One region of the Lysinibacillus sp. LK3 genome, then DNA from elsewhere that is predicted to be linked to it. Evidence: riboswitches for the same ligand, from Rfam matches in the RefSeq annotation. Region 1 holds a riboswitch; each other region holds the start of a gene.

Region 1 (7,572 bases):
TGGATAATAGCAGGTGTTCCCTCTAATGTTTGAACTAGGTTTGGCTTGAAGGCATCTTTTAATAATAGTGTTAAGGCACCCTCTACCTGTAAATCACGCACAAAGACAGGCTCACGCTCGAAAGTATAGCCAATCACGATACTAGCGATTCGCTCACGTAAATCCTCAATGCTTGTTGCTAAACAGAATACCGCCATAATTTCAGAGGCAACCGTAATATCAAAGCCATCCTCACGCGGCATGCCTTGAACAGGACCACCTAATCCCACCACTACCTTACGAAGGGCACGATCATTTAAGTCCATGACACGCTTCCAAATAATGCGTCGTGGATCAATGTTAAGTGTATTTCCTTGGTGGATATGATTATCAATAAATGCGGATAAAGCATTGTTAGCTGTTGTAATCGCATGAAGGTCGCCAGTAAAATGTAAATTAATATCCTCCATTGGTATAACTTGTGCGTAACCTCCGCCAGTTGCGCCACCTTTTACGCCCATGACTGGACCTAATGATGGTTCACGTAATGCGACCATCACCTTCTTATCTAATTGATGAAGGGCATCTGCTAGTCCAACAGTCACAGTCGACTTTCCTTCACCAGCTGGGGTTGGACTTATAGCTGATACTAATACTACCTTTGCATCCTCGCCCTGAGCAGTAATTTTTAATGGGTCGATCTTTGCTTTGTAGCGTCCATACTGCTCAAGAGCATCCTCTGGAATACCCGCAGCATTGGCAATTTCCGTAATAGGTTTGATCACTGCTTGACTAGCGATTTCTAAATCTGATAATGGTTGATTTTTCGTTGTCATTTGGCATCCTACTTTCTATGTTGTTCATTTCCATTATAGTCTTAATTGTGAAAAAAAAGAAAGCCAGATATGCAAGCATTTCGTCAATCAATTGACTTATTTGTTCAATTCCTGTATGTTCTAAGAGAAAATGCAATTTTTTCACATTTTCTCAATGAGTGCACCATTTATTTAACTTTATTTTACATTCAAGCGCATTGGAGGCGAATGCTTATGCAACAGGGGATCGTAAAGTGGTTCAATAATGAAAAAGGTTATGGCTTTATTGAATGTGATGATGGCGAAGATGTATTTGTTCATTTTACGGGCATCCAGGAGGAAGGCTTCCGTACACTTGAAGAAGGTCAAAAGGTTTCATTTGATGTTGTGGAAGGCAATCGTGGACCCCAAGCATCAAATGTTGTAAAACTATAAGCGTAATGGGACTATCCGTGTAGTTCCAGATTAGCAGCGGATTAGGAAATGCATCGTTTCCTTCATCCGCTTTTTGTATTGTTTTATAAGCTGAATGCCCCCTCCATGTTATAATAGAAGTAACAATACGTAAGGAGGGATTTCGATGCAAAAACAAAATAAACCCATGACTGAAGTTATTTTGAAGCATAAAGAACGACAAAGTGTAGCAGAATTTGCAGCAACACTGGAAACGATTGCAAAAAAGCTTAAAGAAAATGGTGAATTCACTTTTGTTCAAGACACAGAGCCAACAGTTGTCAGCCCAAGTGAACAGCTCAAAATCGAATACTCCTATACAAAAAAGGGCGACAAGCATTCATTTGAAATTGAATTTGATTGGTATACAGGTACAGAAACACCGAAAAAAATGACAATTGAATAATAATTGGCAACGAAAATCCACTTCTCTGATGAAGTGGATTTTTCCATATTGTTGAATTAAAGATCATGTCACTAGCTAAAACTTTCTAGCAAGGTGAGGAGGTGATTTCGCTCCAGGGTCTCCTCTGTAACGCTAAATCCACAGGAAAGCAAGTAGCCAGCACCAGAAATTCTATTGATGGTTTTGTTTTTCAATACTTATGTAAAAAGGCGGAAGCAAAAGTGTTTCAGCCCATAAAAATACCGAGCTATCCACTAAAACGCTTACGAAGTGTTTCGGAATAGTTCGGTTTTTCTAGTTATCATGTTTGTTAATTTAAAGATTATTCGGCTTAATGAAGGTCCCAGTTAGTTATGGCCCAGCCTTTTCTCCTTATCGATTTATCCAATAAAAAGCACCAGGGCAAACTAAAGTTTCCTTTGTTCGTTTAGGATCCTTTAATGTAACACCAAATGGTCCCTCTTTGACATGACCAAGTGTCATTGTCATCGCGCTCTCTTCCTCATAGAAATCTAAGCGCATATTCGGTAGCTGTAGTGACAAATACTGCTCATATTGCGTAGGCACTGGTAGCTGTAACACCTCTTGCCACAGCTTAACTGTTGCCTGCATGTCCTTGACGTAGAATTGGACGGATTCCATCGTTATAGCCTGTTTGACATCAATGGCACCACTTGCCTTTAATTGAACCAAACGTTCTTCATCTTCCTCCGCCCATTCAATCAAAAATGGAAAATCAATTGGCAGATCTGGCTTACCAAAATGCAGTAGCTTCCATTCTACCACAGTGCCATCTGGTCTTGTTCTGCTACATGCATCTGGTCCATATACTTCATAGCCCAATGCTCGCAAGCGTCGACCCTCTTCCTCAATATTTTTTGTGCGCAGAGCAATTCGAGAAAATCCCTGGCGCTCTTGATCACGTTTAAACGTATAATGTAGGGAATATGGGTATTGTGCCGCTTGCTCAAATAAATCACGATCATAGATAGCAATTTGTTCAATATAGCTTAAGCCAAAGTAGCTTAACGTATTATAAGTCCCCCACATCGTGTGCTGCCCACCATTCACTGTATGGACATTTCGTTTATTGAAGAAAACCTTTATATTTTCTGGTGATTCCACTTGATGAACCAAATGATCAAAATATAAAGTCATGGCCATTCCCCTTTCTTTCCCCATTACCTTTACCTGTATGTTTGATTAGTTTAAAATTTACTCAAGAAAAGGAGTTACTAGTAGGATATGAAAAAAAGTTTCGTTTACCTACAAACTCCGTTCACTAATTTCATAAAGAGGTGATTTGAATGACAGATTTAGTAGCTGCTTTTAAATTGGCATTAGGTAATTATCCTACAGGTGTAACAGTTGTCACGACATGTCATGACACAAAACCGATTGGCTTAACCGTCAATTCCTTTGCATCTGTTTCAATCGACCCGCTCCTTATTTTATGGTCACTCGATAAAAAATCTCAGCTCCATCCTTATTTCACGACTGCGCCAAATTTTGCGGTCAATATTTTAGCGAGTGATCAAGAGCATTTATGTACACTATTTGCCAGTAAAATCCCTGATCGCTTTGCACAAGCAAAATGGTCAACTTCCTCTTTAGGACTACCGATTTTACATGATACAGCAGCTAATTTACAATGTAAAACATTTCAGCAAATCGATGCTGGCGACCATACCATTTTTATTGGGCAGGTCGTAGACATTACAAATGCTCAAAAAGAGCCTTTGCTTTATCATCGCCGTCATATCGGTCCCATACCAAAAAGCTTTTATAGCTAGCCTTTACACAAAAAAAGAGCCACTTGTAAGCACAGGAAATCCTTCATGCTTATAGGTGGCCGTTTGACATAAGTTCTACTGAAAACATTGTTATTTTTTCTGCGGAAATCTCTGCTTTTCAAGCCTATTAATTTGCACAATCACACCATCTTGAATCGTAATATGCACTTCACCAAATTCAAGATTTTGAATCGCCTTCGCAATTGCCTCTAGTTTCTTATCATCTACTTTTACTGACTGAGCCATACGATACACCCCTTCTTTTTTATCCTTATTGTTCATAAAGAGGCCAACGCATCAAACTGATTGATAGCCCCTCCTATCTCTCAGACACCATCTGTTGGATTTGGCACCTGTTGTTCGGTTGCCGAGGCTTCATTGGGCCAAGTCCCTCCACCTCTCTTGATAAGAGTACTGCGTTTCTTGAAAATAATTCTATAATTCTGCTATAGGAATGTCAATACAAAATATTAGAAAACCTAGTTGAATACTATGCAATATGTCGTTTAGATTAAAAGACTCCCTATACCTAAAGTATTTTATGCCTAGTCAGTGAGAAATAGATGGCAATCCATTAATTTATTACAAGCTCCATTTCCTCATCATGAATTCAAGTGGGCCTCGATGATGTTTAGTCCTCCACCATACAGAAACAACGACACATCCTAAAAAATAACAGCAGGCATACAGCATGGAAAAAGCAAGTGTTTGGTTCTCCAGCTTTTGGCAAATAATTAGTATTCCAATGCCTATAACAACATGGCCAACATAATGCGTTAAAGACATTTGTCCTGTTAATATGAAAGATTGAATAACTTTATTTTTACATGTCTCTACAAGATAGATGGAGCCAACAATGATGACAATAGCCGAAGCCGAATTAGATAGGACATACATCATATTCGGTGGAATCGGTCCTGTATCAAATAAATACAATGCACTCTCTACATCTAATAAATGAATGGTTGTCATCTTAATGAATAACGTTGAACAAGTCTCAGTCATGATGACTAACAATAAACCTATCACCAGTAAGTTTTTTCTTAATGTATGATTTGTTAAATCTAATGTGCCCATTACCATACCTATCAGAAAGAAGCAAATCCAGGGGAATAGTGGATGATAGCCATTAAACATCAAATTTCTTATAAATCCTGCTGGTGTCCAAAAATCAAGATACTCTAGTAGTACATATGTTGGATGCCAACCAGCAAGGTAACTAAATTGAATTTGAAGCCATTGTGAAAGGATAAGGATGGCACCGATTATGAAGATCATCATTTTCTTGGATTGGGCAATCAACCAAGCAGCAACAAACATATACACGCCATAATAATGTAAGATATCTCCTGTCCAGCCGATTGCATATAATATTATCCCTATCGTAAATAACAAAAGCGCCCTCTTCCACAAAGTAAGTCGATTTTGACGAAGAAGGATTGAGTCCTTACTCTCTCTAGCCTGACGAGTCATTAAGGCTGTCCCTATCCCTGCTAGCATGACAAATACGGCCGAAGCACGTCCCTCGAAAAGATGTTGGAAGGCAATTAACCATGTTGAACCATTCGTTGTAGAACCTGTTATGACGCCAAAATTGACAATGAACATGCCAAGCATGGCGAGAGCTCTTGCAAAATCAAGACCTTCAATGCGCCGATCATCATTTCTTTTTGTCATCTTTGCCCCCTTGGATAACGCTATTCACTGCCTCCTTCCAAATAGCCCTATAGTTCAATTGGTTGCCTGTTAACATGAAATTACCGATATTATCATAGACGAGGGCTAGCATTTGTGCCTTCGCTTCTATATGGGGAGTATCCTCTAGCACGCCTAGCTGTACGCCATATCGTAGGATAGCAACAAAGCTCGTTAAAAAGCTGGTTTCTAGCTCTACTAATTGTCTTTTATAGTTTTCATCGCGGGCCGCTAATAGTACATATTGATTAAATATTTTATTAAAATAAGGGTCCTTGTCCTGTGCCTCAATAGATTTATAGCCTAGCTTAAGTAATTCCTCCTTAAAATTAGCAGAAGAAAGCTCTTTATAATCCACAGCAACATCATGTTGAATTTCTTTATACAATTCATCAAATATGAAAGCGATTAATTGATCCTTTGATTGAAAATAATAGTAAATGGCTGGTTTTGAAATACCGACCTCTGTAGCAATCATTGCTAAGCTTGTTTTTTCAAATCCATTTTCCGCAAACATCCCATAAGCAATTTCTATAATTTTGTGAAAAGTTTGTTCTTTATTTCCCATTATTGCCCTCCTTTTTTACCGACCGTTAAGTAAATATTATAGGATGCTAACCTTTTAGACAAGAAAAAACTGCGTAGAAATATTTCTCTACACAGTTCACATTTATTGATTTTGTAAATACATCATTAAAGCTTCTGCTGTTTTTTGCTTGCCCATTACTTTAAGAGGCTGTCCATCAGCAGGTACAATCCAATGAGGTTCATCCCCCCCATATAAAGACTGAGAGCTATTTGCTACCATAAATTGTGCATTGGCTGTTTCCATACGCAGTCTGGCACGAGCTAACAAGAATTCCTCATCATTCGTTGCTTCGAGCTTAAAGCCTACTAACGTTACATTCGGTTGCCATCCCTTAATTTGACCTAATACTTTTGGTGCTTTTTTAAAATGAATAATAGGTGGTTCGTCAGAAGGCATTTTCCCCGTTTCCTCCATTAAATTACCTGATTGATCATATACTTTGTCAATGACCCAATCAGAGCCCGCAGCCGCCATAATGACGATATCGACATGTTGTTGTTGAACTGCATGACGCACCTTTTGTCCTAAATCCTCTATGCCTTCAAATTGTATCAATGTCATATCATTTTGGTTTTCTGGGAGCTGTGCAAAGTAACCATGCATGTATACTACGTTAGCGCCAGCAGCCAGCGCCGCCTCTGCTAAATAACACCCCATTGTGCCTTTTGATAAATTCGTATGACCTCGTACACGATCCCATTTTTCAAGTGTTCCCCCACTTGTAATGAGTACGGTTTTGCCCTGTAATGTCCCCATACACTCACCTATTTTCTGAAATATATACAAATACTATTTTAACGTAATGTAAGGATAGGCTTCAATAGCCACTATTTTAGGGAGCTGTTTTGTTCTTTTAGCCAAGCACTTAATATCTCTGCAAATTTCTTTGTGACGGGCGAAGCATGGTGTTTCATGGCAATACCAATCGTTCGGTAGCCACCTTGCTTTAACGGAATCGCTCTCAATGTTGGCGGTAAATTTTGAATAACCAACTGAGGTAAAATACTGATCCCTAAATGATGAGAAATCATGGAAAGAATTCCTACCTCCTCGGAAAGCTCAAAGCGGATATTCGGCTTAACATGATATTGCTCTAATAGCACCTTGACATCATTTGTCCCTTTATAGGAAGTCATAATAAATGGCATATCCTCTAAATCTACGATATCAATTTCTGTCTTATCAAACAATGGACTTTTATCCGAAACAATACATAATAATGGGTCTTGTTGGAGCTCAGTGAACTGATATTGCTCTGACTTTTGACCATTCAAAAATCCTGCTTCTACTTCACCACTTAAAAGCCATTGTTCAATTTCATAGTAATCTCCCTCTCGTAACTCCACCTGTATCCCTGGAAATTGATTATCCATAATTCGAACAATTTCTGGCATCCAATTGGAAGAAATACTCGATATCACACCAATTCGAACCTTACCTCGTGTCACGCCATGAATGTGAGCTGCTTCCTGTTGCAATAATTCCTGAGCATCCAAAACCTGACGCATTGCCCTTAGCATTGTTTGTCCCTCACTCGTTAATGTCACACCCACACGACTTCGATGAATGAGCGCAAAGCCAAACTCTTTTTCTAAACTCGACACGGCATGACTCACAGCAGATTGTGTTAACCCTAGCGCATCAGCTGCTTTTGTAAAGCTTGCCACCTCTGCCACCTTTGTTAAAATCTCATATTTCACTAAGCTCATCCGCAATCCCTCTATATACATGAATTTTTTTAATCCTATTCATTATAAACATTCGTTTTACTAATCACAACACAAGATATATAGTAATTTTTAGTATAAAACTGTTTTAGTACACAGATGGTAGGTGAACATA
Region 2 (7,572 bases), on a different contig from region 1:
TAAATAGATTTCAATACCATCACGAATATCTTGATCGTCATCTGTAACAAGAACTGTTAATTTCGTCATGATATACACCTCGCTCTCAAATATAAGTGTATCTTTTAAATCTTAAAAACCAGCTATTATAAAAATGAAGAATTTCTTAAGGTTTTAGCTTTTTTCTCCCACCCAATGTTAAAACAACAATGCCACCTAAAAGCATCGCTACTCCAAGCCAGGAAACTATACTTAAGTGTTCTCCAATTAAAAACACACCAAGAATTGCAGCAGTCAATGGTTCTGCTAATGAAAGTGTTACAGCTGAGGATGAACTAATTTTTTGTAGTCCACTTAAAAACAGGAAATACGCTACGCTTGTACACATAATCCCCATAAATAACATTGTCCATAAGTTGTGCACATCTACTAACCAGGAAAATCCATCTTGTATAGAAAACGGCAGTAAAAACAAAGCGCAAATGGAGAATGTCATAGCAACTGCGGGTAATGCTTCTTCTTGTGCCATTAATTTTTTACTTATGCTTGTGTAAAATGCAAAGGACAAACCTGCACAAAGCGCTAATGTGAATCCGCCAACGTGAACAGACTCCTCTCCATTATTCATAAACAATAAAAGACATCCGATAATGGCCATCAATGTAGCAAGTCCCCATACTGCTGTGGGACGTGTTTTCCATACTAGCCACTCTAATACACCAGAAAACACTGGTGCACTACCAATAGTAGCAACAGTTCCAATGGCTATACCTGTTAGACGACTGGATGAGAAGAAAAGACCTTGGAAAAACGCAATACTAGCCGCAGCTAAAATTGTCCATTTCCATGACCACCTTAAAAAATTAATTTTCCTCATTATAATCGTAATAGCTAATAATAAACTGCCACCAATTGCAGAACGAATCGTGGCTACAGCTATTGGAGATACCCCTTCATCCAAATATGTCTGGGCAGTACCTGTCATTCCCCATAGAATAGCTGCTAGTAATACAAACAATGAATTTAACATTTTTCAGCTCATCCCCGCTTCACATCTTTCTCCATACTAATCATACATATTTATCCAAAATCAAACAATTATCATTTTTACTTTTCTTTTAATTCCAATAGTATGTTTTCTCATGAATGGACGTTATAATAAAAACAGTAAAAGGAGCGAATCGTATGTACAAATCAATTGAAGAGACAGCTATTGATCTTGGTATGCCTGAGGATCAAGTAATGCGTCTAATTTACGAAGGACGCATCCGTTCTGTTTACGATGGCCAACAAATTTTAATCAATAGTGGACAATTCAGCACTTATTTTAAACAATTGGAACGTATAAAAGAGGAAATTGAAATTTGGCGTGCTACTCCTATTCCAGAGGACATAGACGTCAAAGATGAAGACTAAAAGCCCACCATTCATACAATTGAACATTGTTGAATGGCGGGCCTTTTTTAAAGCTTTTATTAGATTGTCACAACAAATCCTGCTCTTTTCCCAATGATTTCAGCATAATCTTCTACCATGACACTCGCTGTTGGATACATCCCTGCTCCAGGACCGATTAATGTTAATGTACCAATATAGTTAGTCTCTAATGCCACCGCATTGAACACATCATCGACTGGATAAAGTGGATGCTCTTTATCAACTAGTTGAGGACCTACTTTTGCAATAATCTTACCGTTAGCTAGTTTTTCCACCTCAGCAACATGGCGGTAACGAAGACCCTTTTCACATGCTTCATGAACCTGTTCAGCAGAGATACTATCGATCCCAATTACCTCTACATCTGACCAGTCAGGCTGCTCACCAAAAGCTAAGGCACTTAATATCATTAATTTTTTAAATGCATCCTGCCCAGATATATCATTATATGGATCTGCTTCGGCATAACCTAAGCCTTGTGCCTCTTTTAAAGCTGTTTCGAACGACCAGCCCTGTGCACGCATTTTTGTTAAAATATAATTACATGTACCATTTAAGACACCTTGTATACGACTTACATCATTTACAAGTAAGATATTTTTCATTGTTTTTATCACAGGTACGCCACCAGCGGTAGTAGCCTCATAGCCTACAAAAACGCCATTAGCTTTTGCAAGATCCTGCAACTCCAAACCTCGTTTGGCAAACATCACTTTATTGGCAGTAATAACATGACATTTATGTTCCACCGCTCGCTTTAAATAACTGTATGCAGGTTCTTCGTTCACAATTGCTTCAAACACTACCTGCATACCTGGCTCTGCTAAGACTTCATCCATACTTGTTGTCATTAAATGTGCTGTACCTGGTACACGTTCACGACTAGCATCTGTCACTAAAATCTTCGCTACCTCTAATTCAATACCTAATTTATTTTTTAGCTCTTCTCGTTTTTCATTTAAAATATGGTAAATCCCCTGACCTACCGTTCCAAATCCTAAAATCGCTGCCTTTATAGTTGCCATTCTTGTTATTCCCTCCAACTTACATTCCGCAGTTTCATTAAAGCTAATTTTCCATGGGGTTGTGTCATGACAATTTGACACCCACCGCAGTCTTTAGCCAACAACTCTCTTTGTATGAGTTTCGCTATTTCTATATGTGTTAGGACACATACAAATTCAAATAATTCAAAATTTAACTTAAAGAAAATTGTATCGCAAATACACGCTTTGCACAAGAAAAATCTTTCTAGGAAGGACATTTGTTTTCTCTAGATGTGCAAAAGAAATCGGTTTCATTCCCTTTATTATACGTTTTATTAATCAATCTATAAGATTTGAACAAATATTGACTATTTACATTTCAATATATGAATGTCTTTCTTCTATTATATATATGTATGCTCAGACACTCATAACAATCCCTTTAAAGAAAAAACTCATTCCCTGTAGCAGCAGAGAATGAGCTTAAAAATATGAGGGGGTTTTAACTTGCTTTTGAAAGCAATTGATAACGATATTGTGCTAAAGCTTGTTGAACAAGACTAATCTCTTCTTCTGTAAAATTTGGTATTGCATACGTACGTTCCACTAATTGAAATGTACCATACTTCAAGTAAAACTCTGTCGCAGGAAGTGAGATATGGCTCACACCGTACTGTTCATATGCCTCAAATACTTCCTTTACAGTAAAGTCCTTTTCAGTAAAAACATGTTCTTGAAATGCTGTATGACCAAATACTTCCTGCCATTTTCTTTCGACTGATGTAAGAAGGTGTTGAATGGATTTATTGTTGACAAATACATGCCCTTCATTTAGCTCATATATTAGATAGGATACAATGTTTTGCGCACTATAGATGTTACCCATTTTAAACACTCCTTTATCATCAGTTTTTGGGAAGAGTAGTCACTGGCTAGGCAACTACTCTTCTATATATTCAAAAGTGGGGGAGCACTTATGAAACATTTACCTTTTAAAAAAAATTTTCGTACTGTTAACTTATTTCCTAGTATATAACATGGATTTAACAAAGTCAATAATACATATAAAATTACTTGGTATTATTTTTTATAAGGTTCTGATAATTAACGGATGCAGTAATAGATTGATGTAGCAACGTTTAACGCATTACCAAATGAGGCTAATCGAATGAGAAAATACGTTAACGTCACAACATCTTACCATTTTCTTTAAACTTTAAGCTTCTACTGTTTGTTCAGTTGTTGTAGCCTGTGTAATGGCTTGATCTAAATCAGCAATAATATCCTCTACTGCCTCTAAACCGATGGATAAGCGAATGAGCGACTCGGTTACACCAGCTTGAACTAATTCGTCTGCTGATAGTTGCTGATGAGTAGTGGAAGCTGGATGAATAATTAATGACTTTGCATCACCTACATTTGCTACATGTGAAAATAATTTCACGCTATCAATAAGCTTTCGCCCAGCTTCTCGTCCACCCTTTATGCCAAATGTAAGCACTGAACCGAAGCCATTTCTTAAATATTTTTTTGCTAACTCATGTGTCGGAAAATCTTCTAGGCCATTATAATTTACATACTCCACAAATGGGTGGTTTTGTAAATACTCAGCCACTGCCAATGCATTTTCGTTGTGTTTAGGGATACGCAGATGAAGCGTTTCTAACCCTTGCAATAAATTAAAAGCAGCATCAGCACTTAATGTTGGACCAAAATCACGTAATAATTGTACACGTAGCTTTGTAGCAAAGGCAGCAGAAGCTGTATCAATTCCATAACGTAGACCATGGTAAGAGGCATCTGGTTCAGTAAAACCAGGGAATCGACCGCTAGTCCAATCAAACTTACCAGCGTCTACAACAACGCCCCCTAAAGTTGTACCATGACCTCCTATCCATTTAGTTGCTGAATGAACTACAACATCTGCGCCGTATTCAATAGGTGTAGAACCGTAAGGAGAAGCGAACGTGCTGTCAATAATTAATGGTAGCCCATTATCATGTGCAATTTTAGCTACTGCCTCAATATCTAAAACCTTTAAACTTGGATTACCATAAACCTCTGCAAAAACAGCTTTTGTTTTATCAGTAATCGCTGCTTTGAAATTCTCTGGGTTTGTTTCATCTACAAAAATTGTTTTAATACCATAGTTTGGTAATGTGTTAGCGAATAAATTATACGTACCACCATATAAAGAACTAGCTGCTACTATCTCATCACCAGCTCCAGCTAGATTTAAAATGGAAAATGCGATAGCTGCTGCACCAGATGAAAGTGCTACTGCTGCTGTTCCACCTTCCAATAAAGCCACACGTTTTTCAAACACATCAACTGTTGGATTGGTAATTCGTGTGTAAATGTTCCCTGCTTCCTCTAAGGCAAAAAGACGTTGCGCATGAGCAGTGTCTTTAAATACGAAAGCAGTTGAGCGATAGACTGGAACTGTGCGAGATCCCGTCACTGGGTCTGGCTCTTGACCACCATGCAACAGCAATGTTTCTGGTTTAAAATTTGTCATTGTGTACCTCCAAATGGTTATTTTTTTACGATGGTACCGGAGATGAGGAGGATTTTCTGTAGAAAACAAAAACCCTCTTCAGCTAAGAAGAGGGTTGCGGTTGCAAGTTTTCCTCCCCTTATCTGCCAGATCCAAGTAAGAATCTGTAGGAATTAGCACCTTAGTAAGCTCATTGCTTACTGGTTGCCGGGCATCATAGGGCCTATCCCTCCGCCGCTCTTGATAAGAGTATGAGATTCAATTTCCATCGTTGTTACACAGTATAAACATAGAGTTTTTTTCTGTCAACATGTAAATTTTATTTTTTCCGAAACTTCTGTCTGCTCTTATACGTAATATGAACGCATACACTATTTTAGAAAAAATTTTGAGAGGAGTATTTTTATGGTAAAGGCCGTGATCATTTTTCTTATGATTGGCTATATAATAGGCTGTATTCACGGCTCTAAAGTGGCTCAATTTTTATCGGGGGTTGATTTAAAAAAGGCTGGCCACGGTAATGCTGGTGCCTCTAATGCCACTCTTTCCCTTGGCTGGAAGTATGGCGTTTTAGTAGCCCTCATCGATATAGGCAAAGGCGTTGTCGCTATTATAGGTGCACATTTTTATCTAGCGGACGCTATTCATTTAACAGAAGAACAAATTTGGCTGCTTACTTATATTATGGCTGCTGGGGTTATTTTAGGTCATAATTTCCCCTTCTACATGGGCTTCAACGGCGGGAAAGGAACGGCCTCCATCATTGGTATTTTACTTGCTGTTGATTGGAAGATTGGTTTATTTGCACTTATTTTATTTGTTATTTTATCCTTTGCAACAAATTATTTAATTGTAGGTGTTCTAGAATTTTATCTCGTGTTTTGTACAGCAACTTATTTATGGATTCCTGGCATTGGCCCAACCATTATAGCTCTTCTTCTTTTTGGCATAGCCATCATCCTGCACCTCGAAAATATTAAACGATTAGTCAATGGAACAGAGCCTAAAGTAACTTCTGCCTTTAAGAAAAAGAAATAATATTTAATGGATATTTTTGTATTTTTTGTGACCGTTTTTTTTCTCTTTATCTACTCATATTGCTGTAAAAAACACCATTTTCACATAGATTTTTTTCTACAATAAAATAGACATATTCTTATCTCAATAAAACATTATACAGGCCGATGTTATGGATAATAATCGTCATTTTTATCGTAGAAAGGATGAGAAAATATGTCTTCACCAAAGCAAGCAGCTACAAAACTTAATTTAAAGCCACTATGGATTGGCTTGGCATTCGCGTTACTAATCATTATTACCTTTTTACCTAACAATGGTGATTTACCTATAGCTGGGCAACGAGCTTTAGCCATTTTAGCTTTTGCAGTCATCCTTTGGGTTACAGAGGCCGTTTCATATCCTGTGAGCTCGGCCATGATCATTGCACTAGTAACTGTTTTACTAGGACTCGCTCCGTCAATGGATAATCCAACTACAGAGCTAGGAACAGCTAGCGCATTAAAATTATCTTTAAGTGGCTTTAGTAATTCTGCCGTTGCTTTAGTAGCAGCAGCTCTTTTTCTAGCCGCAGCAATGCAAATTACTAATCTACATAAACGACTTGCACTTTGGATTCTTTCACTGGTAGGAACGAAAACAAAAGCTATCGTATTTGGCGCTATTTTAGTCTCTATCGTCCTCGCATTTTTTGTACCTTCTGCTACAGCACGAGCTGGCGCAGTAGTACCGATTTTGCTTGGAATGGTGGCAGCATTTGGTTTACCACGTGATAGTCGGCTTGCTGCCTTATTAGTTATTACTTCGGTACAAGCCGTTTCCATTTGGAATATTGGTATTAAAACTGCAGCAGCTCAAAATATGGTGGCTTTAAACTTTATCCAAGAGCAATTTAATGTGGATATTTCATGGGGTGCTTGGCTACTTTATGCAGCCCCCTTCTCAATTATTATGTCGATCTTTTTATTTTTCATTATGATTGCTTTAATTAAACCTGAGACTAGCAATATCGAAGGTGGTAAAGAGGTCATCAAAAAACAGCTTGCAGAGCTTGGCCCATTAAAGGCTCCTGAAATTCGTTTAATCATTACATCCGTAGTTTTACTATTTTTCTGGGCAACTGAAGGGAAGCTACATCCATTTGATACGACAACAGTCACAATTATTGCTATCGCGATTCTATTAATGCCTAAAATCGGTGTGTATTCATGGAAGGAAGTTGAGCCTCATATTCCATGGGGGACAATTATCGTCTTTGCGGTAGGCATTATGTTAGGAACCATTTTACTAAATACGCAAGGTGCTGCATGGTTATCAGATAAAGTTTTTGGTTCACTTGGGCTAGATACTATGCCTTTACTAGCAACCATCGCACTCGTAACTTTATTTAACATTTTGATTCATTTAGGTTTTGCAAGCGCAACTAGCTTAGCCTCAGCACTTATACCTGTGTTTATCGTTTTAGCCTCCACATTAACGGCTAATGTTGATCAAGTTGGTTTTGTTATTGTGCAACAATTCGTCATAAGCTTTGGCTTCCTGTTACCAATTAGTGCACCACAAAACATGCTTGCCTATGGTACAGGCTCCTTTACAACAAAGGATTTCTTGAAATCTGGAATTCCCTTAACCATTATCGGTTTCCTTCTCGTACTT
Region 3 (7,572 bases), on a different contig from region 1:
GATTCAATTTTTCCATTATCCGAAATGTACAACATGTAAAAAGGCACAGAAGTGGTTAAATGAGCATGAGGTTTCCTATGAAGAGGTACATATCGCAGAGCAACCTCCCACTAAAGAAGAATTAACAGCTATTTGGCAAGCTAGTGGACAGCCTTTGAAGAAATTTTTTAATACCTCAGGCATGAAATATCGTGAGCTTGGCTTAAAGGACAAGTTAGCGGAAATGACGGAGGATGAGCAGCTTGAGCTACTTGCTTCAGATGGCATGTTAATTAAACGTCCCATCGTGACAGATGGAAAAAAAGTTACTTTAGGTTTTAAAGAAGTAGATTTTGAGCAAGCTTGGAAATAACCGTATTAAACCTTGTATTTATAGGAGAAGTATGGCACACTGAAAGTGAATATATTACATATTTATGGAGGGGTTTTTTGCATGAGCACACCTAAAGACTTACGATACTCTGAAGAACATGAATGGGTAAAAGTAGAAGATGGAAAAGTACGTATTGGTATTACTCACTTCGCACAATCTGAATTAGGAGATATCGTATTCGTTGAGCTTCCACAAGTTGGCGACGAAATCAAAACAGATGATCCATTCGGTAGCGTAGAATCAGTAAAAACTGTTTCTGAATTATATGCACCAATCTCAGGTACTGTAGTTGAAGTAAATGCAGATTTAGAAGATAGCCCAGAATTCGTTAATGAATCACCATATGAAAAAGCATGGATGATCGTTGTTGAGCCTGCTGACGCATCAGAAGTTGAGAAACTAATGACAGCAGAGCAATACGAAGAAATGATCGCTGAATAAGACAAGCCATAATCGAAAAACGTCGGAAACTACCGGCGTTTTTTGTTATATAATGACTTATAAGTGGGGATCTCTAAATGGAGGTGGCGTAATGTTCGAGGGAAAATGCTTGATAGTAGAAGGGCGCTCAGATAAGCTACAAATTGAGCCTATTTTGAATGAGAATGTTACAATACTATGTACGAATGGTACAATTGGTGTGCATCAATTAGAAGAACTACTGGATCCCTATGAGGGCTGTGAGCTATTTACTTTTTTTGATGCAGATACTTCTGGTGATAAGCTACGTGCATTAATGGACAGACATTATCCAGAGGCTGAGCATCTGCGCACAATGCCAACATACAAGGAAGTAGAAACGACACCAAGAAAAGTGCTAGCAATGATTTTACTGCGTGCACATTTTTCAATCCATAATGAATATATTTTGTAAGGTTGCGTGAGTAAATGGAAGAATGGTCAATAGAGCAGTGGGAAGCGGCTAAACAGTCGGGAGAGAAAACTGCATTTTATTTATATACACCGATGTGTGGAACGTGTGCAGTGGCATCTAAAATGATGTCCATTATTGAGCAATTACTGCCACAGCTACAAATGGGTAAAGCAAATATCAACTTTTTGGAACACATAGCTTATGAGCATCAAATTGAAAGTGTTCCCTGTCTACTCATCAGTGATGGCGGAAAAGTGACAGAAAAGATTTATGCTTTTCAATCCGTACCATTTTTATATGAATTGTTAAAAAAATCAATTGACTGAACTTTACTAGCGTGGTAAAGTATCAAATATATTATTAAAACATTAAATATATCGAACTCTTATGAAGAGTGGCGGAGGGAAGTGCCCTATGAAGCCCGGCAACCATCACAATGTGAAAAGGTGCCAAATCACCCAAAGATTTTTCTTTGAAAGATGAGAGAACGGTTTAACGTATCATACGTGACCCCTTCTACTTGTCTGTGAGTGAAGGGGTTTTCTATATGAGAAAAGGAGTATTCGCTATGATCCAGCTTCAAAATATTACAAAGAAATACAAAACAGCAAATGGCGAATTAACGGCAGTCAAAGACGTCAACCTTACTATTAATAAAGGTGAAATTTTTGGCATTATCGGCTATAGTGGTGCTGGTAAAAGTACCATGATTCGTTTATTAAACGGTTTAGAGAAACCGACAGCAGGAACAGTAACGGTGAACAATCAAGAATTTTCATCGATAAAAGGGCAAAAGCTTAGAGCAGCTAGACAAAAGGTAAGTATGATTTTCCAGCATTTTAATTTACTTTGGTCAAGAACAGTTGCCGAAAATATTGCATTCCCTTTAGAAATCGCAGGCTTCCCAAAGGCTCAACGTGAAGCGCGTGTGAAGGAATTAATTGCCCTTGTAGGCTTAGAAGGGCGCGATAAGGCATATCCATCCCAGCTTTCCGGGGGACAAAAGCAGCGTGTAGGAATTGCACGTGCATTAGCGAATAATCCAGAGGTTTTACTATGTGATGAGGCGACATCCGCACTTGACCCTGAAACAACGGATGCCATTCTTGATTTACTCGTAGATATAAATGAACGCTTAGGCTTAACAATCGTCCTGATTACCCACGAAATGCATGTCATCCGCAAAATTTGTCATCGTGTAGCGGTGATGGAGGCAGGCGAAATTGTGGAACGTGGTGAGGTATTACAAGTCTTCCAAGCCCCACAGGCGGCTATTACTAAGAAGTTTGTATCTCAAATTACCGACACTAAGGAAACACAAGATACGGTAGCACAAATTAAAACAAACTATCCAACTGGACAACTTGTCAAATTGATTTTTGTTGGTGAAAAAACAGAACAGCCTGTCATCTCACATCTTGTGAAACAATTTGATGTAGAAGTAAGTATTGTTCACGGAAATATTTCACAAACAAAAAATGGTGCATATGGTACATTGATTGTGCAAATTGATGGCTCTCAGACAAACGTCACTGAAGCCCTTCGTTATTTAAATACAGTGGAAGTACAGACGGAGGTGATTGAAAATGCTAACTAATCTCTTTCCGAATGTAGACTGGGAAAATATGTGGCAAGCTACGTATGAAACTTTATACATGACAGCTATATCAACGGTTGTGACATTTATTCTTGGGTTAGTCATTGGTATTGTTCTATTTTTAACTAGCCCCAATCAGTTATGGGCAAATAAAATCGTTAACTTTTTAACAGGATCACTCGTTAATATTTTCCGTTCCATTCCATTTATCGTATTAATTATTTTATTAATTCCATTTACGAAGTTTTTACTAGGTACAATTCGCGGTGCCAATGCGGCATTACCTGCTTTAATTATCGGTGCAGCACCGTTTTATGCTCGTATGGTATTAATTGCGTTACGTGAAATTGATAAAGGTGTGATTGAAGCAGCCCGTTCAATGGGAGCAAAAACTTCTACAATTATTTGGAAAGTATTGGTTCCGGAATCATTACCAGCTTTGATTTCTGGTATCACTGTAACGGCTGTTGCTCTTGTAGGTTATACAGCGATGGCAGGAATTATTGGTGCAGGTGGTCTTGGTAACTTAGCTTTCTTAGACGGCTTCCAGCGAAATCGCCAAGATGTGACATTAATGGCAACTATTTTGATCTTAGTAGTCGTATTTATTATTCAATGGATTGGTGATTTAATTACTGAAAAAATTGATAAACGCTAGCACGAAAATGAGGTTATTCCGGTTTTTACCGCTAACATATTTAAAACAAATACAAGGGAGTGTCATAAATGAAAAAGTTATTAGCAGGATTATTTTTATCAATACTTGTACTAGCATTAGCAGCTTGCGGTACAGATAAAAAAGAAGATGAAAAATCAGCATCTGGCGATCAAACAGATAGCAAAGAAAACGTAACATTAAAAGTAGGTGCTTCTAATACACCACACGCAGTTATTTTAGAAAAAGCAAAACCGATCTTAGCTAAAGAAGGCATAGACCTTAAAATTGAAACGTATACAGATTATGTTCTACCAAACCAAGATTTAGACTCAAAAACACTTGATGCAAACTATTTCCAGCACATTCCTTACTTAGAGCTACAAATTAAAGACAATGGCTATGATTTCGTTAATGCAGGTGGCGTTCATATTGAACCAATCGGTATTTACTCTAAAAAATATAAAACGTTAGAAGACCTGCCTGAAGGCGCAACAATTTTACTTTCTAATTCAGTATCTGACCATGGTCGTATGCTGTCATTGTTAGAGGCTAAAGGCTTAATCAAATTAAAAGAAGGCATTGATAAAACAGCAGCAGAATTAAAGGATATTGAAGAAAATCCTAAAAACTTTAAATTCGATGCAAATACTGCCCCAGAAATGCTTGTACAAATGTACGAAAACGATGAAGGCGATGCAGTACTTATCAATTCTAACTTTGCCATCGATAACGGTTTAAACCCAATTGAAGATGCTATTTCTCTTGAAGATAAAGAATCTCCATATGTTAACATCATCGCTGTACGTGCAGGTGATGAATCAAAACCTGAAATTAAAAAATTATTAGAAGTATTAACATCTAAAGAAATCCAAGACTTCATTTTAGAAGAGTGGAAAGGTGCAGTAGTACCGGTAAAATAAGAATTAAAAATTTTATAAAAGGGTACATAAGTTTAACGACTTATGTACTCTTTTTTATTTGTAGTTAAATTGATGAGAAACTATGTATTTTTTATGACGTCTATTTATGTTTAGATATTGTTTAGTCATATTTATTACTATAGTAATGTTGTTAATCTACGAAATAAATGATAGAAAGTAATAATAAGAAAAAACTAGATGGAGTGATTCTAATGAATGATATAAAATTCACCCATGACATCATGCAAGAACATGAAGTAGAGCGCTACTTTAAAATATGGCGAGAAAGTGTGATTAGATCACGCCTTACTATAACAGCAGTCTTTTTAAAAACAGCTAATGCTACACAACTGAATGAAAATGTGAATGATCAAGTTACCTCGTTTTTACAATCAAAAATACGCAAGACAGACTTGCTTTTTCAATTATCCGACGGAGATCATTGGGGCATCTTCTTTTTACAAAGTAGTGATGTAGAAGCTAGGGCGTTTTTAAAACGAATATTTGCCATCTTAAAAGCAGAACGGAAGTTCCAACAGATTGCATTAAAGGCCTCTATAACAGAAATAAGAAATAATAACGTTATTTTTGAAGAGCTGTTAAATAAAAATAAACAGATGTTATCAGGGGATGAGCAATTAACATGGAGTATAGCAGAGGTAAAGGATTACTGTGAGCAACCAACTGAATTAGTGAAAGTTAGTATTATTGAGCAAAACGCCATTTTTAGACAAGTATTAGAGTCAACGCTTAACCAAATATCTATCCCTTATTTTTCCTTAGATGTAAAGGTTTATGAGGATGGCTATAGCTTTTTACAATCGGATGATTATAAATCAGGGCATATGCATCTAATTCTTATGAATGATATTTTACCTCTGAAAAATGGCTTAGAAATATTGCATATCTTACGACATATGCCAAATGAAAAGAAATTTATTATTTATATGATGTCAGAACGCAATTCTGAAGGGGCAGCGCTTAATGCTTATGAGGGCGGTGTTGATGAATATATTGTCAAACCATTTAATTTACGTTTGCTAGAAGCCAAAATTAAAAGAACGTTTGCGAGGTTTTGGCAATGATCAAGCTGACTGTTTCGACGCTTTTGGGAATAATTTTCTTTTTATTAGTTGTGCTCTTTATCTTTTTAATGTATTTACTTGTTCAGCGGCAGCGTGAAAGCTATTTTGAAAAAGTTCGTGACCGTTATTTACAAAATTATTCTCAACTTTGGTATGATTACTTATTCAATAACGCATTATTTAGTATCGTATTGGTTCCTCGAGGCAGGGCCCAAGTAGAAGCTATTGAAAAAATTTTTTCATCCTATTTAAAGAATATAAGGAATGAACAGGTGGAACTAAAAATTAAACAATTCTCCAATCAATATTTAAAAGCATTCTACGAAAAAGATTTATCCAGTAAACGATGGAGTATTCGAATGAATGCCCTCTATCGAATTGCAGACTTACAAATAGATGAATTGCTAACGAAGTGCCAAGAATTCGAAAAAAATAACATTACAGATGAAGAACATTTCCAGTTATTGAAAATATACTCGCTTTTCCAACCAGATTTATTTATGGAGAAAATAAAAAATTCCAATGTAAATTACGCTGAAAGTGAATATAGAAGACTATTTATATTATTAGATGATAATGTATTTATTCGATTTTTCCATGATTTTAATAGTTTGTCGGCCAAAATGCAATTTGCTGTTATTGATACTGCTGCTGTAAAAAGAAATATGGAGTATTTGGATGAATTAAAAAAATTATTACACCATGATACACCGGAAATTAACATCAGAGCATTAAAAGGGCTATATGAAATAGGAATTATTGATGAGATGGATCCCTTTGTCCCTTTTGTGACCTCAGAAATGTGGGAAGCCAGGTTAATGGTTGCAAAAATTTTTAAACATGTACCGCTTACTTATACTTATAGTTATTTAGAGCAGCTTCTTCAAGATGAGAATTGGTGGGTACGTTCCCAAGCGGCAAAAACGATTGTAGAAGATCGACATGGTATTGCCAAATTACAGCAATTCATTGAATCCTCAAATGATCAATATGCAATTGAAATGGCCCAAGAAATTGCAGCGAGAAAAGAGGGGAAGTAAATGAAAATAATTGATTATTGCATGATGTTTTTTGGGGGCATTATTTTATTTTATATGCTGTTCGTTATTGTTTCATATTGTACAATGTTCATCATTGCTATGCTGGATTTAAGAAAACGCTATCGTCTCGATCTATCAGAGTATGATGATGCACATATCGATGCCTTTTATTCAAAACCGGTATCGTTACTTGTTCCTGCTTACAATGAAGAAGTAGGAGTTGTAGATACAGTATATTCATTATTGAATTTACGTTATCCTCAAACTGAAATTATCATTATTAACGATGGATCTACAGATCAAACCCTTCAAACGGTCATCGAACATTTTCAAATGAAGCCAATCAATAAAATTGTTCGAACTAACATCCCTACAAAAGACATTAAACAAATATATGAATCAGAAATCTATAAAAATTGTATTTTAGTTGATAAAGAAAATGGTGGTAAGGCTGATGCACTAAATGTGGGTATTAATGTATCTCAATATCCATATTTTTGCTCTATTGATGGGGACTCCATTTTAGATGAAAAATCCTTGCTGCGGGTGATGAAGCCTATCATTTTATCTGATGGTGAGGTCATTGCAGCAGGAGGTAATATTCGTATTGCAAATGGTGCAAAGATGCAGTTTGGCTCTATTTATGAGACGCAATTACCTAGTAATTACTTAGTAATCATGCAAGTAATCGAATATTTGCGGGCATTTTTAATGGGGAGAATAGCCTTAAGTAAATTCAATTTAGTCCTTATTATTTCAGGAGCATTTAGTGTTTTCTCTAAAAAATGGGCTGTTGAAGCAGGTGGATATTCAACCAATATTATTGGCGAAGATATGGAACTTGTAGTGAATATCCATCGACTTATAAAAGAAAAAAAAGAAAATAAACGTATTGAATTTGTACCTGACCCAGTTTGCTGGACGGAAGCACCTCAAACATTAGGGGTACTGCGCAATCAACGAAGAAGGTGGCATCAAGGGTTATTTGAAAGTCTATGGAAGCACAAAAAAATGACCTTGAATCC
Region 4 (7,572 bases), on a different contig from region 1:
CCTCTTCAGGGATGGATGCATAACGCTCCAATTTCTCTGTATTAACAATGGCATAATCTAAGCCCGCCTGTGTACAATGATAGAGATAAACAGCATTCAGTACTTCACGACCAACAGGTGGTAAGCCAAATGAGATATTACTTACGCCAAGTACAGTCAATGTCTGCGGCAATTTTTCTTTGATGAGACGAATGCCTTCAATCGTTTCTAGCGCTGAACCAATATACTGCTCATCCCCAGTTCCTACAGGGAACATTAATGGGTCGAAAATGATATCCTCTGGTGCAATCCCCCATTTTTCCGTTAAAAGTTGATAGGAGCGCTCGGCAATTTCGAGCTTTCGATGACGGTCAACCGCCATCCCCTTTTCATCTATCGTTCCAACAACTAATGATGCACCATATTTTTTCACGAGTGGTAATACTGCATCAAATCGTTCTTCACCATCCTCTAAATTAATAGAGTTAATGATGGCTTTCCCTTGTGAAAACTTTAATGCTTCCTCAATTACTTTTTCATCAGTTGAGTCAATCACAAGAGGCACCTTAACCTTTTTTACAACCTCCTGCATAAATCCACGCATATCGGCTAATTCATCGCGATCAGGGTTGGCTAAACAAATATCAATAACATGTGCACCATTTTTGACTTGAGCACGTGCAATCTCTGCGGCCTCCTCAAATTTCCCGTCAATGATTAAATTCTTAAATTTACGAGAGCCGATTACATTTGTTCTCTCCCCAATAAATAACGGACGCATAGAATCGTCATACAATAACGGTTCAATTCCTGATACCGCATGACCATGTGTTTTTTCTGGTAATTGACGAGGTTTTTCATCTTTTAAGATCTCACGAATGGCTGCAATATGAGCGGGTGTCGTCCCACAACATCCACCTACAATATTAAGCCAACCCTTTTCTGCAAAGCCTTTTAATTTTTGTGATAGCGATTCTGGTGATTCGTGATAACACCCTTCTTCATCTGGTAAGCCAGCATTTGGGTAACAGCTAATATAGCCTGTTGAAAGCTCTGCTAATGAACGAATGTGATCCGTCATAAACTCAGGTCCCGTCGCACAGTTTAGGCCAACTGATAATGGTTTAATATGCTCGATCGAAATATAAAAGGCATCAATTGTTTGCCCTGCAAGCGTTGTACCCATCGGTTCTATTGTTCCTGAAATCATGACAGGTAGCTCTTTTCCCGTTGATGCAAAAGCGCGCTTTACGCCAAGTGTGCCTGCTTTGACATTGAGCATATCCTGACTTGTTTCTAATAACAAAACGTCGGCTCCTGCCTCAATTAATGCTTTTGCCTGTACATAAAAATTTTCCTCTAGCTCTTCAAATGTAATACCACCTGTTACTGATAACGTTTTTGTTGTTGGCCCCATAGCCCCTGCAACAAAACGTGGCCAATCTGATGTGGAATAACGATCCACTGCTTGGCGAGCAATTTCCACTGCACGCTTATTAATTACTTCTGCTTTTGTGCCAAGATCATATTCATTTAACACAAGAGGCGTCCCACCAAATGTATTTGTACAAATAATATCTGCGCCTGCCTCTAAGTATTTATGGTGAATTTTTTCAATAACATCTGGTCTAGTAAGCACAAGATTTTCATTACAGCCATCAAGTTCCTCGCCACCAAAATCCTCTGCTGATAAATTTTCATTTTGTAGCATTGTTCCCATTGCGCCATCAAGAATTAAAATACGTTTCTCTAGTTGCTCTTCAATCGAGTGCTTAGCCATGTATACTTACTCCTTTTTTCTGTTCATCCAATTGCTCTATATATTTCATCAACTCTAGTGTCACGTCGTAACGTAAAAATGGTGTAATAAGGTAAATCCCATTGAAATATTGCGTAGCCACTTCTACTAATTCTTTGGCAATAGCAATCCCTTCCAAGGTTGCCTTTTCTTTATCTTCTCCACATGCTTTCATTCTTGTTAAGGCATCTTCAGATAATTTGATACCTGGCACTTCATGATGTAAAAATTCAGCACTTTTATAACTCGTAACAGGCATAATACCGATGTAAATTGGAGCTTGTAAATGCTTTGTTGCCTCATAAATCTCTACAATTTTCTCTTTCGTATATACTGGTTGAGAAATGAAGTAGTCTGCCCCATGCTCAATTTTCTTCTCCAAGCGTGTCACAGCACGATCTAACACACGGACGTTTGGATTAAATGCAGCAGCAACTGAAAAATTTGCTTTTTTACGAAGTGGCTTACCTGAGAAAGAGACCCCTTCATTTAATTGCTTAATTAATTGGATTAGCTCCATGGAAGATACATCATAAACACTTGTCGCACCTGGGAAATCTCCTACTTTTGTTGGATCACCCGTAACGGCCAACACATCATGAATACCTAAAGCATTTAACCCCATTAAATGAGATTGTAGACCAATTAAATTACGGTCTCGACATGTAATATGAGTTAGTGGGCGTACACCATGTGAGCTCTTCAACAATGCGCCCATTGCAATATTGCTAATACGTGGAGAGGCCAATGAATTGTCTGCCATCATAACTACATCTGCACCTGCATCATATAATTGCTTTGCTCCTTCAAGGAACCCATCAATCTCTAAATGTCTAGGCGTATCCAACTCTACTATGACAGAGCGTTCACGTTTAACCTTTTCATGAAGAGGCTCATACTTTGTTGGCTCCGCTTCCCGAACAATCTCAATCTTTTTAGGCTTCGCATGCTTCTCCTGAACCGGTGATAACTCTTCTAAATACTTCTTTGCTGCTGCAATATGTTTGGGTGTTGTACCACAGCAGCCCCCTATTAAACGTACACCTTGATCACGCAATTCAACAGCCGCTCGACCAAAATAATCAGCTTCTGATTCATAAACGACACGCCCATCCTCTAAGTCCAGAAGTGATGCATTTGGATAGGCCGACATAAATGCCTTATTAGGAAGTTCTACACCTTCAAATGCCTGAATTGTATGGTGTGGACCTAGTCGACAATTGACACCAACAATATCAGCACCTAGGGCTTCAAGCTCATGGAGAGCATTATTTAAAGACATCCCATTTTGTAGAACACCGGGCTCATGCATAGAAACTTGTGCAATAATCGGCAATTTTGTTTTTTCTCGTAGCATCTTTAAGGTTGCTGTTAATTCTTCAAAATCATAATAAGTTTCAAGTAAAAGGCCATCTGGATTCCCTGCAAGTAAGACGCTTGCTTGTTCTTCAATAGTTGCTAATATTTCATCCAAGGTTGCATCACTTTTACGAATTCCCCGAATACCACCAATTGTTCCTAAAACAAATTGACCGCCATCAGCCGCTGCTCGTTTTGCGATGGTGATAGCAGCTTCATTAAATTGTTGGACACGTGATTCTAATCCATAGCGAGCTAATTTAATGGCATTTGCACCGTACGTATTCGTTTGAATGATGTCAGCACCAGCTGCAATATATTCTCTATGAATCTTTTCAATTAACTCGGGTCTCTGAACATTCATTTCCTCATGGCAATACTCCAATCCATAGCCATATAGCACTGTGCCTATTGCACCGTCTGCCGTCAATACATGCGTTTTTAACCTTTCAAGCAATCCCATAAAATTAGCCTCTCTTCCTATGTCTCTATATAATAAAAAGCCTTCTTTCATAAAAAAAGAAGGCTTTAACGATTCATCATTGTTGTTCCTTCTCATCTTCGACTCAACGGTCTTCTGGATTTAGCACCTGACAATAAAGTTGGTTGCTGAAGCTTCAATGGGCCAGTCCCTCTGCTTCTCTTGATAAGAATTAAGTATGAATTTTTTAAATAATTAAAAGAATCATATCGTTTACTGACGAATGAGTCAAGACTATTTCACATAACAAAGTTTTTTTCCACTTAAAACCTTAGAAATTGGCAAGTTCCTTTGCAAGCTCTTCACCAATTTTTTTCCCGTTTTGAATGCAAGCACCAATACCTACGCCAAAATACGAGCACCCTGCAATCGATAAATTAGGATATTTCTCATGTAATTCTTGTAGTAATCCTTGTAATGCTTCACGATGCGCTAGATCATATTTAGGCATTTGATCAATCCATTTTGTTACATTCACAACGGTTGGCTGCTCCTCTATTCCTAGGCTCTTTCTCACATCTTCTAAAGCAACTGCTGCTAATTCTTCATCCGTCATGGCGCGTAGTTGCTCATAGGCTGGATTGATGCTCTTATAAAAGAGTCGCACAAGTAATTTATTTTCTTTCGATGTATGCTTCCATTTACGACTAGTCCAAGTTGCTGCATTACAAGTTACGTCTGAATTATGGGAAACAATATAGCCCGTTCCATCTGCTGGCAATTTAGCGTCTGGCACATCAAAACCCAAATAGATAGTAATCGCTGACGCTGTCGTAAATTGGTCAAAATAGCGGTTTAAAGATTCATCCTGTAGCAGATTTTGTACAGTATCGTTCGGTAATGCTAAAACGACATAATCTGACTCAATAATTTCACCATTAGCTAAGGAAATTGTGTAGTTCTTATCTTGTTTTTGAACATTTAGTGTAGTAACACCCTTGATAATTTCTACATCGGATAAGGTTTGTTCAAGTCGATCAATTAAAGAAGATAAACCATTTTTAAAGGATATAAATTTTTTGTTCGCTGCTTTAACAAATTGCTCACGATTCGCATCAAAGCCTTTAATAATACTTCCAAAATCATTCTTATAATCAATTAAATACGGTAAAGTAGAGCCAATAGAAAGCTGATGTAAATCTCCAGAATAAACACCTGCAAGCACTGGTGCAATTTGGTTTTTCACCAGTTCCTCTCCTAAATAGTAAGTTAAAAATTCACCGATAGAACTTTCCTTTGTGAAGCCATTGTTTGGCAATGTTAAATCCTTCAACGCTTCTTTTTTTCCCTGCTCGGAAATAAGTGTACTTTCCTCTAAGGATGCTACACTCATCGGTATTCCGAAAGTTGAATCTGCCGGAATAGCATGTAACTCATTATTCGTATAAATATAAGAAATACCTGTTTCGTTGTAAACTAATTCCGCCTCAAAATCAAGCTCCTGCACGAGTTCCATAACGCCTTGATGACGGGCTACAATAGAATCAGCACCCGTTTCCATGATGAAACCTTGTTCATGTGCTGAATATAATTTGCCTCCTAAATATGTATTTTTTTCTATAAGCACTAGACGAACATCTAAATTATGTTCCTTCACTTGACGTTGCAAATAATGCATTGTACATAGTCCTGTAATACCGCCGCCTAAAACAACAACTGTTTTCATCATAACCGCCCCTATTATTCATTCTTTCTACAGTATAATCCTTTTTCATTGAAAATTACGTTAAACCCTTTACAAATTTAGCAAAAATAGAGCTATTTCATCAGTGAAATAGCTCTTACTTTCTGAATCTCTATAAAATTGATCCTCTATAGCGATAACTTCACAACAAACATTTAAATAGGTACTATAGTGTTTATTACGTCTAAAAATATGAAAAATAGAATGTAAATGTTAGTAGTCTATCCTTTTAAATTTTGCGCAAAGCTCGCTAATTTTTCAGCTGAATTTGTTACCTCAGTAAATGAAGTGCCTAATTCACTTAATATGCCTACAATTGCTTGTATTTTTGTTGCCATACACTCATTTTGATCTTTTGCTTCTGTCATGGCTCCCAATATACTCGTAAATTGGCCTTCAGTTTGTAACATATTTTCTTCACCTGCTGCAACTTCATCTTGAATGTTGGTCAAAGAATACTCTAATTTCTCTGTTCGTTCACCTGTCTTTTTCAATAACAAAGCCACCGCTGTAACAGATTCTTTTGTCTGAATTGATAATTTACGTACTTCATCGGCCACTACGCTAAAGCCCTTTCCCGCTTCCCCAGCACGTGCTGCTTCAATTGCAGCATTTAAAGCCAATAGATTCGTTTGATTCGCAATATTGGTCACAACACTCATAATTGTTTCCATTTCCTTAGACATACCTGATAATTGTTCAATATTTTCTTCTATATCATGAAGAGAATGACTAATATTGAGCATATTTTGTGATTGATTTTTTAAACGCTCGCGACCCTCAAGTGCTTGGTTTTCAGCCAGTGTAGACACATCGAGTGATTTTTTTGCCAAATGTTTAATTTCGTCAGATTGCTTACTTAAGCAGCAAAATGAATTATTGGTTTCCTGCGAGATAGCTGCAAGTGCTTCCGAAGAATCTACAATCTGTCGTTCAATCGCTTCTTTTTCATGAACCATTTTTTCTTTCAGTTGTTCCACAGTGTTTTCAAAAGCTTCTAAAACGAGTTGTTGCTCAAAATTACAAATTTTCGATATAGCTCTGATCGTATTAAATTGATCTTGTGGAAATTCTATATTTTTTTCGACTAAATCAATAAATGATATCGATAAATCTTGGAATGCGCAGATATACCACTGTGTTCTAAGCCCAATGTGGACATGCACCTTTGCAATTTTTACACGCCTTTGGTAATACATCTCATCAATGGTTCCGTTAAACATTTCAATAATATGTTGCCGTAATGTTACTTTAAGCTTTTCTACAGAACTATGATGACTGATAATATCTACCAAATGATGCTCTGTTCCAATCATGTTGTAAAAACGGTTTACGATGTGATCTACATTATCCATAACTATTGGCTGGAAAGCTTTTAAATATTGTAAGTCGTTCTTCGTTAAGTTTAGCATTTCAATTTGCTTCGCCATCGATTGACGAGAGGACAAATCCATTTTCACTGTGTATTGCTGTAAATCCAATACCTTCGTCTTTCTTTGTTTTTGAAAAATCACACATCTTCCCTCTTTCATTCCGTTTACTTTCATCAGGCTGAGAAACATCAAATCCCTTTTAACATATTGATGGATACACGAAAAAATACCGATAAAATCTGATTAGTCAGATTTAATGGTTACATTCGATAGCGCAATTCCGTATGACAAACTTCCTCCAAAAGTATGTCGGGTACCCATTTGCTCAATTTATCCTAAGGTCATTTGCTCTCAGCAAACAGATATAGTCCCTACATGACTAACAGTAAATTATTTACGTATGCTTCTTTTCAAAATCACTCATTTACATTAATCATTTTATAAATGACTGTCAATCTTATTAATACCATTATTTTACACAAAATGTATAAAAAGTCCTTGTTGTTAAATAAAGCGTAATAAACTATAAAAAAGCTACCACAATATTATTGGGTAGCTTTTTTAACTATTTTTTTGTTTATTATGCTTACTTGCTTTATATTTATTCTACTTTTTTATCGATCATCTTCAAATTTCACTATACTAATATTTTATATCCTCAATCATGATCTATCTAAATACTCGTAAACAGCAGTCTATTTTAGACCAAAATACCCTCATACCGTAGCAACATAAATAATTCTAAAAACCTATGTTTTTTTAACACTAAATTTACAATCCTTTAAGTTCCTGTAATATTTTAGCCGCTTCTTCGGATCCTGCATCTGCCGCGAGTCCATACCATTTAATAGCTTCTTTCAGATTTCTATCTAACCCTGTATCTTTATTAAAAATATGC

The links. Region 1 has a riboswitch for S-adenosylmethionine ahead of VK91_RS01510 (YezD family protein). Riboswitches for the same ligand answer to the same signal wherever they lie in the genome.
Region 2: another riboswitch for S-adenosylmethionine. It lies ahead of VK91_RS12830 (O-acetylhomoserine aminocarboxypropyltransferase/cysteine synthase family protein); the one in region 1 lies ahead of VK91_RS01510 (YezD family protein).
Region 3: another riboswitch for S-adenosylmethionine. It lies ahead of VK91_RS16605 (methionine ABC transporter ATP-binding protein); the one in region 1 lies ahead of VK91_RS01510 (YezD family protein).
Region 4: another riboswitch for S-adenosylmethionine. It lies ahead of VK91_RS18750 (bifunctional homocysteine S-methyltransferase/methylenetetrahydrofolate reductase); the one in region 1 lies ahead of VK91_RS01510 (YezD family protein).

Annotation. Positions count from the first base shown of each region.
Region 1 is NZ_LDUJ01000001.1:317,670-325,241, reverse strand. Features, by position in the region: gene VK91_RS01535 (formate--tetrahydrofolate ligase) at 1-815, opposite strand, end outside; gene VK91_RS01530 (cold-shock protein) at 1,029-1,229, shown strand; gene VK91_RS01525 (amphi-Trp domain-containing protein) at 1,375-1,653, shown strand; gene VK91_RS01520 (VOC family protein) at 2,026-2,811, opposite strand; gene VK91_RS01515 (flavin reductase family protein) at 2,961-3,446, shown strand; gene VK91_RS01510 (YezD family protein) at 3,537-3,692, opposite strand; SAM riboswitch class I at 3,763-3,858, opposite strand; gene VK91_RS01505 (DUF418 domain-containing protein) at 4,029-5,123, opposite strand; gene VK91_RS01500 (TetR/AcrR family transcriptional regulator) at 5,107-5,709, opposite strand; gene VK91_RS01495 (phosphopantothenoylcysteine decarboxylase) at 5,812-6,486, opposite strand; gene VK91_RS01490 (LysR family transcriptional regulator) at 6,558-7,439, opposite strand.
Region 2 is NZ_LDUJ01000017.1:61,266-68,837, reverse strand. Features, by position in the region: gene VK91_RS12855 (response regulator transcription factor) at 1-69, opposite strand, end outside; gene VK91_RS12850 (DMT family transporter) at 146-1,009, opposite strand; gene VK91_RS12845 (hypothetical protein) at 1,165-1,395, shown strand; gene VK91_RS12840 (homoserine dehydrogenase) at 1,455-2,441, opposite strand; gene VK91_RS12835 (hypothetical protein) at 2,905-3,288, opposite strand; gene VK91_RS12830 (O-acetylhomoserine aminocarboxypropyltransferase/cysteine synthase family protein) at 3,619-4,920, opposite strand; SAM riboswitch class I at 5,036-5,149, opposite strand; gene VK91_RS12825 (glycerol-3-phosphate acyltransferase) at 5,305-5,937, shown strand; gene VK91_RS12820 (DASS family sodium-coupled anion symporter) at 6,133-7,572, shown strand, end outside.
Region 3 is NZ_LDUJ01000022.1:44,774-52,345, forward strand. Features, by position in the region: gene VK91_RS16585 (arsenate reductase family protein) at 1-352, shown strand, start outside; gene gcvH (glycine cleavage system protein GcvH) at 434-814, shown strand; gene VK91_RS16595 (hypothetical protein) at 906-1,247, shown strand; gene VK91_RS16600 (thioredoxin family protein) at 1,262-1,573, shown strand; SAM riboswitch class I at 1,630-1,733, shown strand; gene VK91_RS16605 (methionine ABC transporter ATP-binding protein) at 1,816-2,844, shown strand; gene VK91_RS16610 (methionine ABC transporter permease) at 2,834-3,502, shown strand; gene VK91_RS16615 (MetQ/NlpA family ABC transporter substrate-binding protein) at 3,571-4,422, shown strand; gene VK91_RS16620 (response regulator) at 4,635-5,507, shown strand; gene VK91_RS16625 (HEAT repeat domain-containing protein) at 5,504-6,547, shown strand; gene VK91_RS16630 (glycosyltransferase) at 6,548-7,572, shown strand, end outside.
Region 4 is NZ_LDUJ01000026.1:55,842-63,413, reverse strand. Features, by position in the region: gene metH (methionine synthase) at 1-1,759, opposite strand, end outside; gene VK91_RS18750 (bifunctional homocysteine S-methyltransferase/methylenetetrahydrofolate reductase) at 1,752-3,599, opposite strand; SAM riboswitch class I at 3,689-3,789, opposite strand; gene VK91_RS18745 (protoporphyrinogen oxidase) at 3,889-5,283, opposite strand; gene VK91_RS18740 (globin-coupled sensor protein) at 5,523-6,815, opposite strand; gene VK91_RS18735 (tetratricopeptide repeat protein) at 7,446-7,572, opposite strand, start outside.